Regions from separate parts of the Klebsiella sp. B345 genome, predicted to be linked through region 1. Evidence: predicted binding sites of a transcription regulator. Region 1 holds the regulator's gene; each other region holds the start of a gene.

The links. The regulator LexA, encoded in region 1, represses DNA repair genes until DNA is damaged. The targets are predictions, from matches to a motif close to TNCTGTATGTACATACAGNA.
Region 2: a site for LexA is predicted at 1,524-1,543, ahead of sulA (SOS-induced cell division inhibitor SulA). Genes of this name have one in related genera too.
Region 3: a site for LexA is predicted at 1,423-1,442, ahead of sbmC (DNA gyrase inhibitor SbmC). Genes of this name have one in related genera too.
Region 4: a site for LexA is predicted at 1,863-1,882, ahead of rmuC (DNA recombination protein RmuC). Genes of this name have one in related genera too.

What each region holds. Positions count from the first base shown of each region.
Region 1 is NZ_CP180443.1:3,284,649-3,287,812, forward strand. Features, by position in the region: gene plsB (glycerol-3-phosphate 1-O-acyltransferase PlsB) at 1-977, opposite strand, end outside; gene ACMYSO_RS15435 (diacylglycerol kinase) at 1,107-1,475, shown strand; gene lexA (transcriptional repressor LexA) at 1,614-2,222, shown strand; gene dinF (MATE family efflux transporter DinF) at 2,291-3,164, shown strand, end outside.
Region 2 is NZ_CP180443.1:4,792,336-4,795,499, forward strand. Features, by position in the region: gene ompA (porin OmpA) at 1-641, opposite strand, end outside; gene sulA (SOS-induced cell division inhibitor SulA) at 994-1,503, opposite strand; gene ACMYSO_RS22440 (TfoX/Sxy family DNA transformation protein) at 1,970-2,593, shown strand; gene yccS (YccS family putative transporter) at 2,581-3,164, opposite strand, start outside.
Region 3 is NZ_CP180443.1:1,198,441-1,201,604, reverse strand. Features, by position in the region: gene dacD (serine-type D-Ala-D-Ala carboxypeptidase DacD) at 163-1,329, shown strand; gene sbmC (DNA gyrase inhibitor SbmC) at 1,464-1,937, shown strand; gene ACMYSO_RS05655 (FUSC family protein) at 2,043-3,101, shown strand.
Region 4 is NZ_CP180443.1:3,177,687-3,180,850, forward strand. Features, by position in the region: gene ACMYSO_RS14950 (dienelactone hydrolase family protein) at 1-632, opposite strand, end outside; gene udp (uridine phosphorylase) at 1,025-1,786, shown strand; gene rmuC (DNA recombination protein RmuC) at 1,926-3,164, shown strand, end outside.

The sequences.
Region 1 (3,164 bases):
GGCACCAGACCCTGGTGATAGAGCACGTAGGAGAGCAGCAGATAGTCCATATGGCTACGGTGGCACGGCACGTAGACAATTTCGTGCCCTTCATGGGCCAGTTGACGTACGCGCTCGGCGTTATGGACATTGATCCCCTGATACAGACGGTTCCAGGTAAACCCGAGCACGCGGTCGGTCAGGCGAATCATCTCGTAGGAGAAGTTAGCCGCGATCTCTTCCATCAGCGCGACGGCGTTCTGCTGTGCTTTCTCGTGGGAGATTTTCTTGCTGCGCGCTTCATCTTCCACCGCGCGGGCGATGGCTTTGGAGGCCAGCAGCTTGTTGAACAGGTCCTGGCGCGCGGGCAGACGCGGGCCGACGGCCGCCAGACGCTGACGGGCGAAGTGCATACGTGCGACACGCGCCAGTTTCTGGGCGATAATTTTATCGGTACCGTGTTCAGTAGCCATTCTGCGCAGCGACACCGGCGGGGAGAAGCGGACAAAACTGTCACGTCCCAACCACAGCACGGCGAAGAACTTCTGAATGCCGTTCAGCATACGCAGCGGCGGGTTCACTTCGCCTTTCTCACGTCCTGGCGCGCGGCCGAACATCACCGACACCGGCACCATTTGCACGTCCAGGTCAGGATGGTTACGGTGCAGGTCCAGGTAGTCGTGGAACAGCTTGATGGACTCTTCTTTCGGCGTGTAATAGGTGAAAACACGCGGGCCGCCGTGGATAAAGACGTAGCGCGGCAGCAGAGCGCCGTCGATTTCCAGCGGTTCGAGCGGGTCTGGTAAATCATGCTCGAGGCACTGGGCGCGCAGCGTCAGCAGGTCTGCCTTCGAGTTATAAGGCAGGACATACATAATAGGACGCGAGGTATCCAGCCCTAATTCCTGAGCAGGTTCTGCGGGAATAGACTTGCTTTTTACCAGCACCCGTAATGGTAAATTCAGTAATTTATAGTAAATTCGTTGCCAGCCGGACATAAACGATGTGAAGCCTCTGGTTAATCATGCAAATGCGCGGCAAGAATAACAGAAAGCGCGCAAAATTTCCGTTGCCACACGGCAAACGCGTACACTCATTGACGTCATTTACATAAAAAGGTTCTTTTGATGGCCAATAATACCACTGGGTTAACCCGAATTATTAAAGCGGCAGGTTATTCCTGGAAAGGGTTCCGTGCGGCATGGATAAATGAGGCCGCCTTTCGTCAGGAAGGCGTCGCCGCCATTATTGCCGTGGCGATCGCCTGCTGGCTGGACGTTGACGCTATCACCCGTGTGCTGCTGATAGGCTCGGTCCTGATAGTGATGATAGTCGAAATTATTAATAGCGCGATTGAGGCGGTGGTAGACCGTATTGGCCCGGAACACCACGAACTGTCAGGGCGTGCGAAAGATATGGGGTCCGCGGCGGTACTGCTGGCCATCGCGATCGCGCTGATCACCTGGGGGCTTTTGCTGTGGGCGCATTACCATTAATTCGCCGTCAGCTGTGATGGGTGAGCAGCTGTGTAAAAAATGGAAGGTAGCTCCTGATTTTTGTGTGAAATTTGATTCCAAAATCACCGTTAACTGTATATACTCACAGCATAACTGTATATACACCCAGGGGGCGGGATGAAAGCGTTAACGACCAGGCAGCAAGAGGTGTTTGATCTCATTCGGGATCATATCAGCCAGACGGGCATGCCGCCGACGCGTGCGGAAATTGCTCAGCGCTTGGGGTTCCGTTCTCCAAACGCGGCGGAAGAGCACCTGAAAGCGCTGGCGCGTAAAGGCGCAATTGAGATTATCTCTGGTGCCTCCCGCGGTATTCGTCTGCTGACGGAAGAAGAACCCGGTCTGCCGTTAATCGGCCGCGTGGCCGCCGGTGAGCCGCTGCTGGCTCAGCAGCATATCGAAGGCCATTTCCAGGTGGACCCGGCGATGTTCAAGCCGAATGCTGATTTCCTGCTGCGTGTTAGCGGTATGTCGATGAAAGACATCGGTATCCTGGACGGCGATCTGCTGGCTGTGCATAAAACACAGGATGTGCGTAACGGCCAGGTTGTCGTAGCGCGTATCGACGAAGAAGTGACGGTTAAACGCCTTAAAAAGCAGGGTAACATCGTCGAACTCCTGCCAGAAAACAGCGAATTTTCGCCGATCGTGGTGAATCTGCGCGAACAAAATTTCACTATCGAAGGGCTGGCCGTTGGCGTGATCCGCAACGGAGAGTGGCTGTAACACCTTCACCACGCAGCATCGTCTGATGGATGATGCTGCGCTGTCTTCTCTTAGTCAGGCTCTTTCCTATGCTCTTTCACGCCGCTGATAAAGCCCTGTGGCGCCTGGCGCTACCCATGATTTTCTCCAATATCACCGTCCCGCTGCTGGGGCTGGTTGATACCGCCGTTATCGGCCACCTCGACAGCCCGGTTTATCTCGGCGGCGTTGCGGTGGGTGCCACGGCCACCAGTTTCCTTTTCATGCTGCTGCTTTTCCTGCGGATGAGCACCACCGGTCTGACGGCTCAGGCCTTTGGCGCAAAAGACCCTCTCCGTCTGGCGCGGGCGCTGGTGCAGCCGCTGGGACTGGCTTTAGGGGCCGGTCTGCTGATTGTCCTGTTCCGGGCACCGCTGATTGACCTGGCGTTGCATATCGTTGGCGGCAATGAGGCGGTACTGGAACAGGCGCAACGCTTCCTGGATATTCGCTGGCTGAGCGCGCCGGCCTCGCTGGCAAATCTGGTGCTGCTTGGCTGGCTGCTGGGCGTGCAGTATGCCCGCGCACCGGTGATCCTGCTGGTGGTCGGCAACCTCTTGAATATTGTCCTCGACCTTTGGTTGGTGATGGGCCTGCACATGAACGTACAGGGGGCTGCGCTGGCGACGGTGACCGCTGAATACGTCACCTTTATCATCGGGCTATTGATGGCAAGGCACGTGCTGGTGCTGCGTGGTGTGTCATTCAGCATGCTGAAGAATGCCTGGCGTGGGGATGTGCGGCGACTGCTGGCATTAAACCGCGATATTATGCTGCGCTCCCTACTGCTGCAGCTGTGCTTCGGGGCGGTGACCGTTTTCGGGGCCCGTCTCGGGGGCGATATCGTCGCCGTTAATGCCCTCCTGATGACGATGCTGACCTTCACCGCCTATGCGCTGGATGGCTTTGCCTACGCCGTCGAAG
Region 2 (3,164 bases), 1.5 Mb from region 1:
GGAGCCGGAGCTACAACTGGAGCTGCTTCGTCCTGACCGAAACGGTAGGAAACACCCAGGCTCAGCATGCCGTTATCCGGACGCGCGCCAACGGTACCTGCATCACCGATGTTGTTAACCCACTGGTATTCCAGACGAGTAGCGATGTCACGAGTAACAGCCCACTCTAAACCACCAGCAAATACTGGGGATACGCCAGTGTCGTGTTCGCTGCGGGAAACGCCGGTAGAACCGTAGTTGCCATCAGCGTCTGCACGCCAAACCATACCACCCAGACGGGTATAGATATCCAGATCGTCAGTGATCGGGTAACCCAGTTTAGCGGTCAGCTGAACGCCTTGAGCTTTGAATGCGCCGTTGTCTACGCTGCCTTTGTATGCAACGCGACCCAGCCAGTCGTAACCCATTTCAAAACCAAGGTACGGGTTAACCTGGTAACCACCGAACGCACCAGCACCAAGCTGGCTGTTATGGGTAGGACCGTTGTTGTTCTGGAAACCGTTACCGTAGAAACCGGTATCGTGATACTGGGACCAACCCAGTTTACCACCTGCATACCAGGTGTTATCTTTCGGTGCGGCCTGCGCTACGGTAGCGAAGCCAGCCAGTGCCACTGCAATCGCGATAGCTGTCTTTTTCATTTTTTGCGCCTCATTATCATCCAAAATTCGCCATGAAGGTACAAAAGACCTCACGGTTAAATCCTTCACCCGGGGCGTGACTTGTTGTTAACTATGCTGATACATGCAGCGTAAGCCGATCACCCCTGGCGATGTAAAGTCTACAACTTAGTTCGAAACTTACAAGTGTGAACTCCGTCAGGCATATGAAAAAAAAGGGTTGTATACACATTATTTAACAAATATGGTTGATTTTCGTTCGGCAAAAAAAGCTGCGAAACCGCATCAGACAGGCGTTTCGACAAAAATGACCATTTTCAGAATGTGGAATTGGTGCGATCAAAAAAAATTCTAGGATTCATCCTAATTTAGCTTAATGATACAAATTAGAGTGAATTTTTAGGCCGCTGAGTTGTCTCCCACCCTGGTTCATATTCCCAACAGGGCGCATGATGAAGCCCATGGCATGACCTTCCTCTGCTGCGATGACCAGGCGTTCGTGCTCGTCAGCAGTAAGTTCATCTGACAACCAGCCAATAACAACACTGTAATTGCCGGTACGGAGCGCGCGGATCATTGATTCTAAGGTGTTGCATGGAGACAGCTGGCTGATCTGCATCACCTTGGTTAATGGTAAACCAGCAGACTGCACCCACTCGCGGCTCAGTTTCTGTTTCGGCGTTAGCCAGAGCTGCCAACGTGACTGCTGTCCCAACTGCTGTAATAAAGGTAGCAGGAGTAGCTGTGTCATCATAGGTTGATCCTCGCGATAGACAATTTCACTAATCAGCCCGCTGGCTGGTTGTTCGGTGACGTCTTGCGAGTGGCGACGTACGGAAGCAGAAGTCAGTGATGAACGGTTTGCGTAAGCTGAAGTGAACATAGTCTATCCCGCCTGTGAGTTACTGTATGAATGTACAGTATATCGACCAGGGGAAAAGATCAACCTCATTCATCATTTTTCTGGTTGAAAAATGTACATCTTCCTGGTGCAATCTCTGCCAGCCCGTGCAGGCTGTGGAGGGAGGAAGGCAAACTTTTTTGTGCGCAGCAGATTGTCATGTGCAGGTCATGTGCAGGTTGTCCTTCTTAACCGTACCGCGCGTTCACCACAATCGTACCGTAGCCAGCTTATTTCGGTCACCAGCCATAAGGACGCTTTCTGCATTCTATTGCACGGTATTTCATATGTTCGAGGATAAATTTCTGAAAGCATCTCGCAAAACGATGTGTTAATTGAGATGAGTGTAAAAATCATCTTGCCGAAATAAAAGAAGTTACTTATTTTCTATTATTAACGGATCTGTTAAAAAATAAATTCTGCTCACATGATTAACAAAGGAATAATCATGAAGAAAATGCCATCTCAACGGTTTCATCAATTTCAAGAGTGCTTATCATCATTAGGGAAAATACGTTGTCGACCGCTATTTGGCGGCTATAGTCTGGCAATAGATAATACCGTATTTGCCATGGTGGCGGAGGGGGAGGTTTACCTAAAAGTGTGCGAGCAAAGCGCAGCTTACCGCATTGAGCATGCTGCACCGCTTCTGGTTATGAAAAAAAGCGGCCGCCCGATTTTATTAAAATATTATCAAGTTGATGAAGCGCTTTGGTGTGATAGTGAAATGCTGTTCAAACTCTCAGAGTTTTCATTACATACCGCGCAAAACGAAAAAAACCAGCAACGTGCTTCAGGACGTCTGAAAGACCTGCCAAATATGAGTTTTCATATGGAGCTAATGCTCATTCATGTAGGGGTAACAGATGAACAAACATTGCGTCATGTGGGTGCAAAAAACGTATGGTTAAAATTGCGGGAATCTAATAAAGCACTCTCACTGAATATTCTCTATGCATTAGAGGGCGCGATTGTGGGTGTGCATGCTGCAGCGCTCCCGGTGCAATGTCGGCGGGAGCTTGCAGAATGGGCTGGCGGCCAGCACCGTGATATTGATGGCTACTCCGGTTGAATCGCAACCTGTTTTTGTAAGCGGCATATTTCCGGTAACAGCGCCAGTAGCAGGCCAATTTGCTGGAGCACCAGCGGTTCTTTACTATCAGGCTGGGGCTCGAGATGCTGGATCCGGGTCTGCAAACTATTGAGCGCCTGCTGCACCCGATGTTCGTCGGATGGCCTGTGGTGCAGCGCATCATCGACATAACAAACGGCATCATCAAGCAGCGCCAGAATATCTGGTGTAGTGAGTTTCTCCCGGTGCGCGCCCAGGGCGGAAATATAGCTGGTAAACGTATGATTCAGGCATAGCAGACGGAATGCGGTTTCGCGCAGTGCGGCATTAGCCCGAGGCTCCGTAGACAGGTTCGAGACCACTGAGGCAAGTTCGCCATCCCGGCTATGGGCATCGCGACGCGCGACGCGATATGCCAGACGATTATCGCGTCCCTGGTGGTACTGCTCAAGAATCGCATCCAGGTAGCGGCAGTTGGCATTGATCGCTTGATCCAGCACGCGCGGCAGATTACGAAACTTCCAGTCAGGCCAGATAAAACTCACTGCTGCCCAGGCGATAGCACAGCCCA
Region 3 (3,164 bases), 2.1 Mb from region 1:
GGTGGCGTGCATCCGTTATGGTAAACGATTTGCCTGGGCATCAGAAGGGCGTTGGCCGCGGCAGACTTTTACCGTGTCATATTTTCTTGCAATTAAACCCTGATTTGAAAGAAGAACTTCCGTAAAAAGGACGGCGAGTCTGCCAATCTAGAGGATATGCCGTTGAAAGGCCGTTTTTTTATTGCTGTAACTTTGCTCGCTTCGAGCGTTTCTTGCGCATTTGCTGCTACTGATTTCCCCGCTACCGTGGCGCCACCGTCGATTCAGGCTGGTTCCTGGGTACTTATGGATTATACCACCGGGCAGATACTGACTGCGGGCAATGAGCACCAGCAGCGTAACCCTGCCAGTCTGACGAAATTAATGACCGGCTATGTGGTCGATCGTGCCATCGACAGCCACCGTATCACCTTTGACGATATCGTCACCGTCGGCCGCGATGCCTGGGCTAAAGGCAACCCGGTATTTGACGGCTCATCGCTGATGTTCCTGAAGCAAGGTGATCGGGTCAGCGTGCGCGATTTAAGTCGTGGACTTATTGTCGATTCCGGTAACGACGCCTGCGTGGCTCTGGCGGATTATGTGGCCGGCGGCCAGCCACAATTCGTCGCCTTGATGAACAGCTATGTTGAAAAGCTGCATCTGCAGGATACTCATTTTGAAACCGTGCATGGTCTTGATGCGCCGGGTCAGCACAGTTCCGCATACGATCTGGCGGTACTGTCACGGGCGATCATTCACGGCGAACCTGACGTCTACCATATGTACAGTCAAAAAAGCCTGACATGGAATGGCATCACCCAGCAGAACCGTAACGGGCTGCTGTGGGATAAAACGATGAATGTCGATGGCCTGAAAACCGGGCACACCTCTGGCGCCGGCTTTAACCTGATTGCCTCTGCGGTCGACGGTCAGCGTCGTCTTATTGCCGTGGTGATGGGCGCCGACAGCCCGAAAGGGCGCGAGCAGCAGGCGGCAAAACTGCTGCACTGGGGTCAGCAAAATTTCGATACCGTCCAGGTGCTGCAAAAGGGCAAAAAAGTCGGCAGCGAGCAGATCTGGTACGGCGATAAAGATCACATTGAGCTGGGTACCGATCAGGATTTCTGGTTAGCGCTGCCGAAGTCGGAAGTGTCACGCATCAAAGCGAAATATGTGCTGGATAAGAAAGATCTCGAAGCACCGATTGCCGCCAATCAGCGGGTGGGGGAGATTTCACTGTACGATGGTGACAAAGTGGTAGCCCACTGGCCGTTGGTCACCCTGGAAAGCGTCGGCAAGGGCGGATTCTTCTCGCGATTGAGTGATTATCTGCACCACGGCTTGTAATCTTTATGCCCCGTTCGGGGCATTTTTTTTGGATAATATTACGGCAACTCTGCGAATCAACTCACATACTGATCTTCATCGCCTGGTTACAATTCATGTATATTTATACAGTTGTTATCAATAATGGAGGCAGCATGGAATATCACGTTAAGTCCGTCAACAAGCGTAACATCGCCGGTTTTCATCTGGTGGGGCCCTGGGAGCAGACCGTTAAACAGGGTTTCGAACAGCTGATGGCGTGGGTTACAAACCATCAGGTGCCAGCGCAGGAGTGGGTGGCCGTTTATTACGATAACCCAGACCAGGTGCCGCCCGAGAAACTGCGCTGCGATACGGTCGTTACCGTAGCGGAAAATTATATTATCCCGCCCGGCAGCGAAGGGGTAATTCTCACTCAGATAGCCGGCGGAGAGTATGCTTTCGCCCGTGCACGGGTGGAAAATCATGACTTCTCCACGCCGTGGCTGGCCTTCTTCAACAGCCTGATGCAGGACAAGGCGTATCATATTGCGGCAAAGCCGTGCTTCGAGCTTTATCTGAACGATGGCAATCAGGACGGCTACTGGGACATTGAGATGTATGTCGCGGTGACGCCGGTCGGGAAGTAACCTGATAATCCCCCGGTGAAAAGGTTTTTTTGAGCGGCGTGCTGCTTATAGTGAAAAAGCAGTTACAATTGGCCTTTGCTACCTGCTTTCTTGCTGGAGAGCGTTGTGCGCGCTGATAAGTCACTCAAGCCTTTTGAAATTCGTCTGTATCGCCATTATCGCGTGGTGCATGGTATTCGAATTGCCCTGGCCTTTGTCCTCACTTTTTTGCTGGTCCGTCTGCTGAATGTACCGGAAGGTACCTGGCCGCTGATTACCCTGGTGGTAGTGATGGGGCCGATTTCTTTCTGGGGCAACGTGGTACCGCGTGCTTTTGAACGTATCGGCGGCACCATTTTAGGCTCGGCACTGGGGCTGGTGGCGCTCAAGCTTGAACTGATCTCCTTACCTATTATGGTGTTGTGGTGTGGTCTGGCGATGTTCCTTTGCGGCTGGCTGGCGCTGGGCAAAAAGCCCTATCAGGCGCTGCTTATCGGCATTACGCTGTCGGTGGTGGTTGGGGCGCCACCCGGCGATATGCATACCGCGCTCTGGCGAAGCGGCGATGTTATCTTTGGCTCTTTGCTGGCGATGTTGTTCACCGGCATCTGGCCACAGCGGGCGTTTCTGCACTGGCGCATCCAAATGGCCAACTATGTCACCGCCTTCAACCGTCTTTATCAGGCTGGTTTTTCCCCCAACCTGGTGGAACGACCGCGTCTGGAGAAGCACTTGCAGAAGGTGCTGAACGATGTGGTCAAGATGCGCGGCCTGATCACCCCTGCCAGCAAAGAGACCCATATCCAGAAAGCCATTTTCGAGGCGATTCAGACCGTCAGCCGTAATCTGGTTTGCATGCTTGAACTGCAGGTCAACGCCTACTGGATTTCCCGTCCCGGCCACTTTGTGATGCTCAACGCCCATACGCTGCGCGAAACCCAACAGATGACCCAGCAAACCCTGCTGACCATTGCGCATGCCTTGTATGAGGGTAATCCGCAGCCCATTCGCGCCAACACTGAAAAACTCAACGAGGTTGTGGCTGAACTGCGCCAGCTGATGAACGAGCATCAGGGGGAAAACCTGTCGGAAACCCCCATCCATGGCTACGTCTGGCTGAGCATCGAACTGGCGCGTCAGCTTGAGCTGCTGTCGAATTTAATCTGTCGGGCGCTGCGTAAATAAAAGCCAGATGCACGCAATTTGCCCACAGGTTGCTTCGATTCAGCTGCATTTAGGGTTATGATA
Region 4 (3,164 bases), 110 kb from region 1:
GTATCCTGCGGAATGCTGGCATCTTTAGCGCCGTACAGGCCCAGAACCGGCGCGTTGAGATCGACCGCGATATCCACCGGATAATTTGGCGTGTTCAGGGTTTTCTGGCCCACCAGTTTCCCGTACCAGGCCACCGCCGCTTTCAGCTGCGGATTGTGTGCAGCATACAACCAGGTGATACGACCACCCCAGCAGAAACCGGTAATCAACAGCCGATGGGCATCGCCCTCGTGACGCGCGGCCCAGCTGGCAACATGGTCGAGATCTGCCAGTACCTGAGCATCTGGCACTTTGCTGACCAGTTCCTGGAACAGCGTGGGGATATCGGTGTAATCATTGGGATCGCCCTGGCGGAAGTAGAGTTCTGGTGCGATCGCCAGATATCCTTCCTGTGCCAGGCGGCGGCAAATGTCGCGGATATGTTCATGAACGCCGAAAATTTCCTGCACAACGATAACGACCGGTAGTAGGCCATCAACGTTTTTCGGACGAGCGTGGTACGCCGGCATATTCTCTCCCTGAGTCGGGATCGATGTTTCGCCGGTGATAATGCTCTCCTCTGAGGTATGAACAGCGGTAGAAGCGTGCGGCGTGGCTGCAGGCGCAAAGCCAGGTTGCTTGGTTGTGGTCATGGTATTCTCCGTACCCTTTAATTATTAGCGCACCGATAACTATAGACCCTAAATACGGCAAGTTGCATAAAGGCGGCAAGGCCGTAAATCCCCAGGAGCTTACACAGGTAAGTGACTGGGGTGCGCGGGGGCAGCCAACACCTTTGCAGCTTGAAGCATGACGGGTATAGACGTTATCGACCAGACGTTAACCAATCACACTGCCTTAAACAGGCTATCTTTTGTTCAGGCACGGTGAATATAACTTGTTAATGTGATGTTTATCACTTTTTAATGGAAAATCATTGCAATGATTTTCATCTGTAGTGATTGGCATCACAAAACTATGCAGATAGCTTCTGTAAAGTACCGTTTTGCTTCTGCTGATAATTCGACCCACAGAGGAGTTTTTTATGTCTAAGTCTGATGTTTTTCATCTCGGCCTCACCAAAAACGATTTACAAGGGGCTACGCTGGCTATCGTCCCTGGCGATCCGGAGCGTGTGGAAAAGATCGCCGCGCTGATGGATAAGCCGGTCAAGCTGGCATCTCATCGCGAATTTACCTCCTGGCGTGCCGAGCTCGATGGCAAGCCGGTCATCGTATGCTCCACCGGTATCGGTGGCCCGTCCACCTCCATCGCCGTTGAAGAACTGGCTCAGCTGGGGGTTCGTACTTTCCTGCGTATTGGCACCACCGGTGCAATCCAGCCGCACATCAATGTTGGCGACGTGCTGGTGACTACGGCATCCGTGCGCCTTGACGGCGCGAGCCTGCACTTTGCACCAATGGAATACCCGGCGGTGGCTGACTTTGCGTGCACCACCGCGCTGGTTGACGCGGCGAAATCAATCGGCGCGACCACGCATATTGGCGTGACGGCATCATCTGACACCTTCTACCCGGGCCAGGAGCGTTACGACACTTTCTCTGGTCGCGTCGTCAACCGCTTCAAAGGCTCGATGGAAGAGTGGCAGTCAATGGGCGTGATGAACTACGAAATGGAATCGGCGACGCTGCTGACCATGTGCGCCAGCCAGGGGCTGCGTGCCGGGATGGTGGCTGGGGTTATCGTGAACCGTACCCAGCAGGAAATTCCGAATGCCGAAACCATGAAGAAAACCGAAAGCCACGCGGTAAAAATCGTGGTGGAAGCGGCTCGCCGCCTGCTGTAGTTTCCCCTCTCTTAATATCAGGCCGGATCTTCCGGCCTTTCTTTTTTGCGCAGCGCCTCGCAGGAAATTTCTTTTAAACTGGACGTTTGTACAGCACAATTCTATTTTTGTGCCGTAAGTCGTTGCCGCAGGGGGCGTTGTGGATATCTCGATTATGATAAGTGCCATCGTGGCGCTGGCCGTCGGGCTGGTTGCTGGATGGCTGGCGACCAAAGCCAGAGCCGACCAAATCCGTGCCGATCTGATCGAAGAGCGTCGTGAGCTGGATATCGAACTCAGTGCTGCACGCCAGCAACTGGTGCAGGAGGCCCACTGGCGCGATGAGTGCGAACTGCTGAACAACGAGCTGCGCAGCCTGCGTGAAATCAACACCTCGCTAGAGGCCGACCTCCGTGAAGTTACCACTCGCCTTGAATCCACCCGCATGCACGCGGAAGATAAAATCCGCCAGATGGTCAACAGCGAGCAGCGCCTGAGCGAGCAGTTTGAAAACCTGGCAAACCGTATTTTTGAGCACAGCAACCGCCGCGTGGATGAACAGAACCGCCAGAGCCTGCACGGCCTGCTGACACCGTTGCGTGAACAGCTGGACGGTTTCCGCCGCCAGGTGCAGGACAGTTTTGGTCAGGAGGCGCGTGAGCGGCATACCCTGGCACATGAAATTCGCAACCTGCAGCAGCTGAATGCCCAGATGGCTCAGGAAGCGCTGAACCTGACCCGGGCGCTCAAAGGGGATAACAAAACCCAGGGTAACTGGGGGGAAGTGGTGTTAACCCGCGTACTGGAGGCTTCCGGGTTGCGCGAAGGCTACGAGTATCAGACCCAGGTGAGCATCGAAACGGAAGGCCGTGCGCGCATGCAGCCTGATGTGATCGTCCGTCTGCCGCAGGGGAAAGATGTGGTCATTGACGCCAAAATGACCCTTGTCGCCTACGAGCGCTATTTCAATGCCGAAGATGATTACACTCGTGAGGCGGCGCTGCAGGAACATATCGCCTCGGTGCGTAACCATATTCGTCTGCTGGGGCGCAAAGACTATCAACAGCTGCCGGGCCTGCGTTCGCTCGATTATGTCCTGATGTTTATCCCCGTTGAGCCGGCGTTCCTGCTGGCGATAGACCGTCAACCTGAACTGATCACCGAAGCGCTGAAGCACAATATCATGCTGGTCAGCCCGACCACGCTGCTGGTGGCGCTGCGCACGATTGCCAACCTCTGGCGCTATGAACACCAGAGCCGCAATGCGCAGAAAATCGCCGAGCGTGCAGGGCGCCTGTACGACAAAATGCGGCTGTTCGTCGACGATATGTCGGCCATCGGGCAGAGCCTCGACAAAGCGCAGGATAACTATCGCCAGGCGATGAAAAAGCTGGCCTCC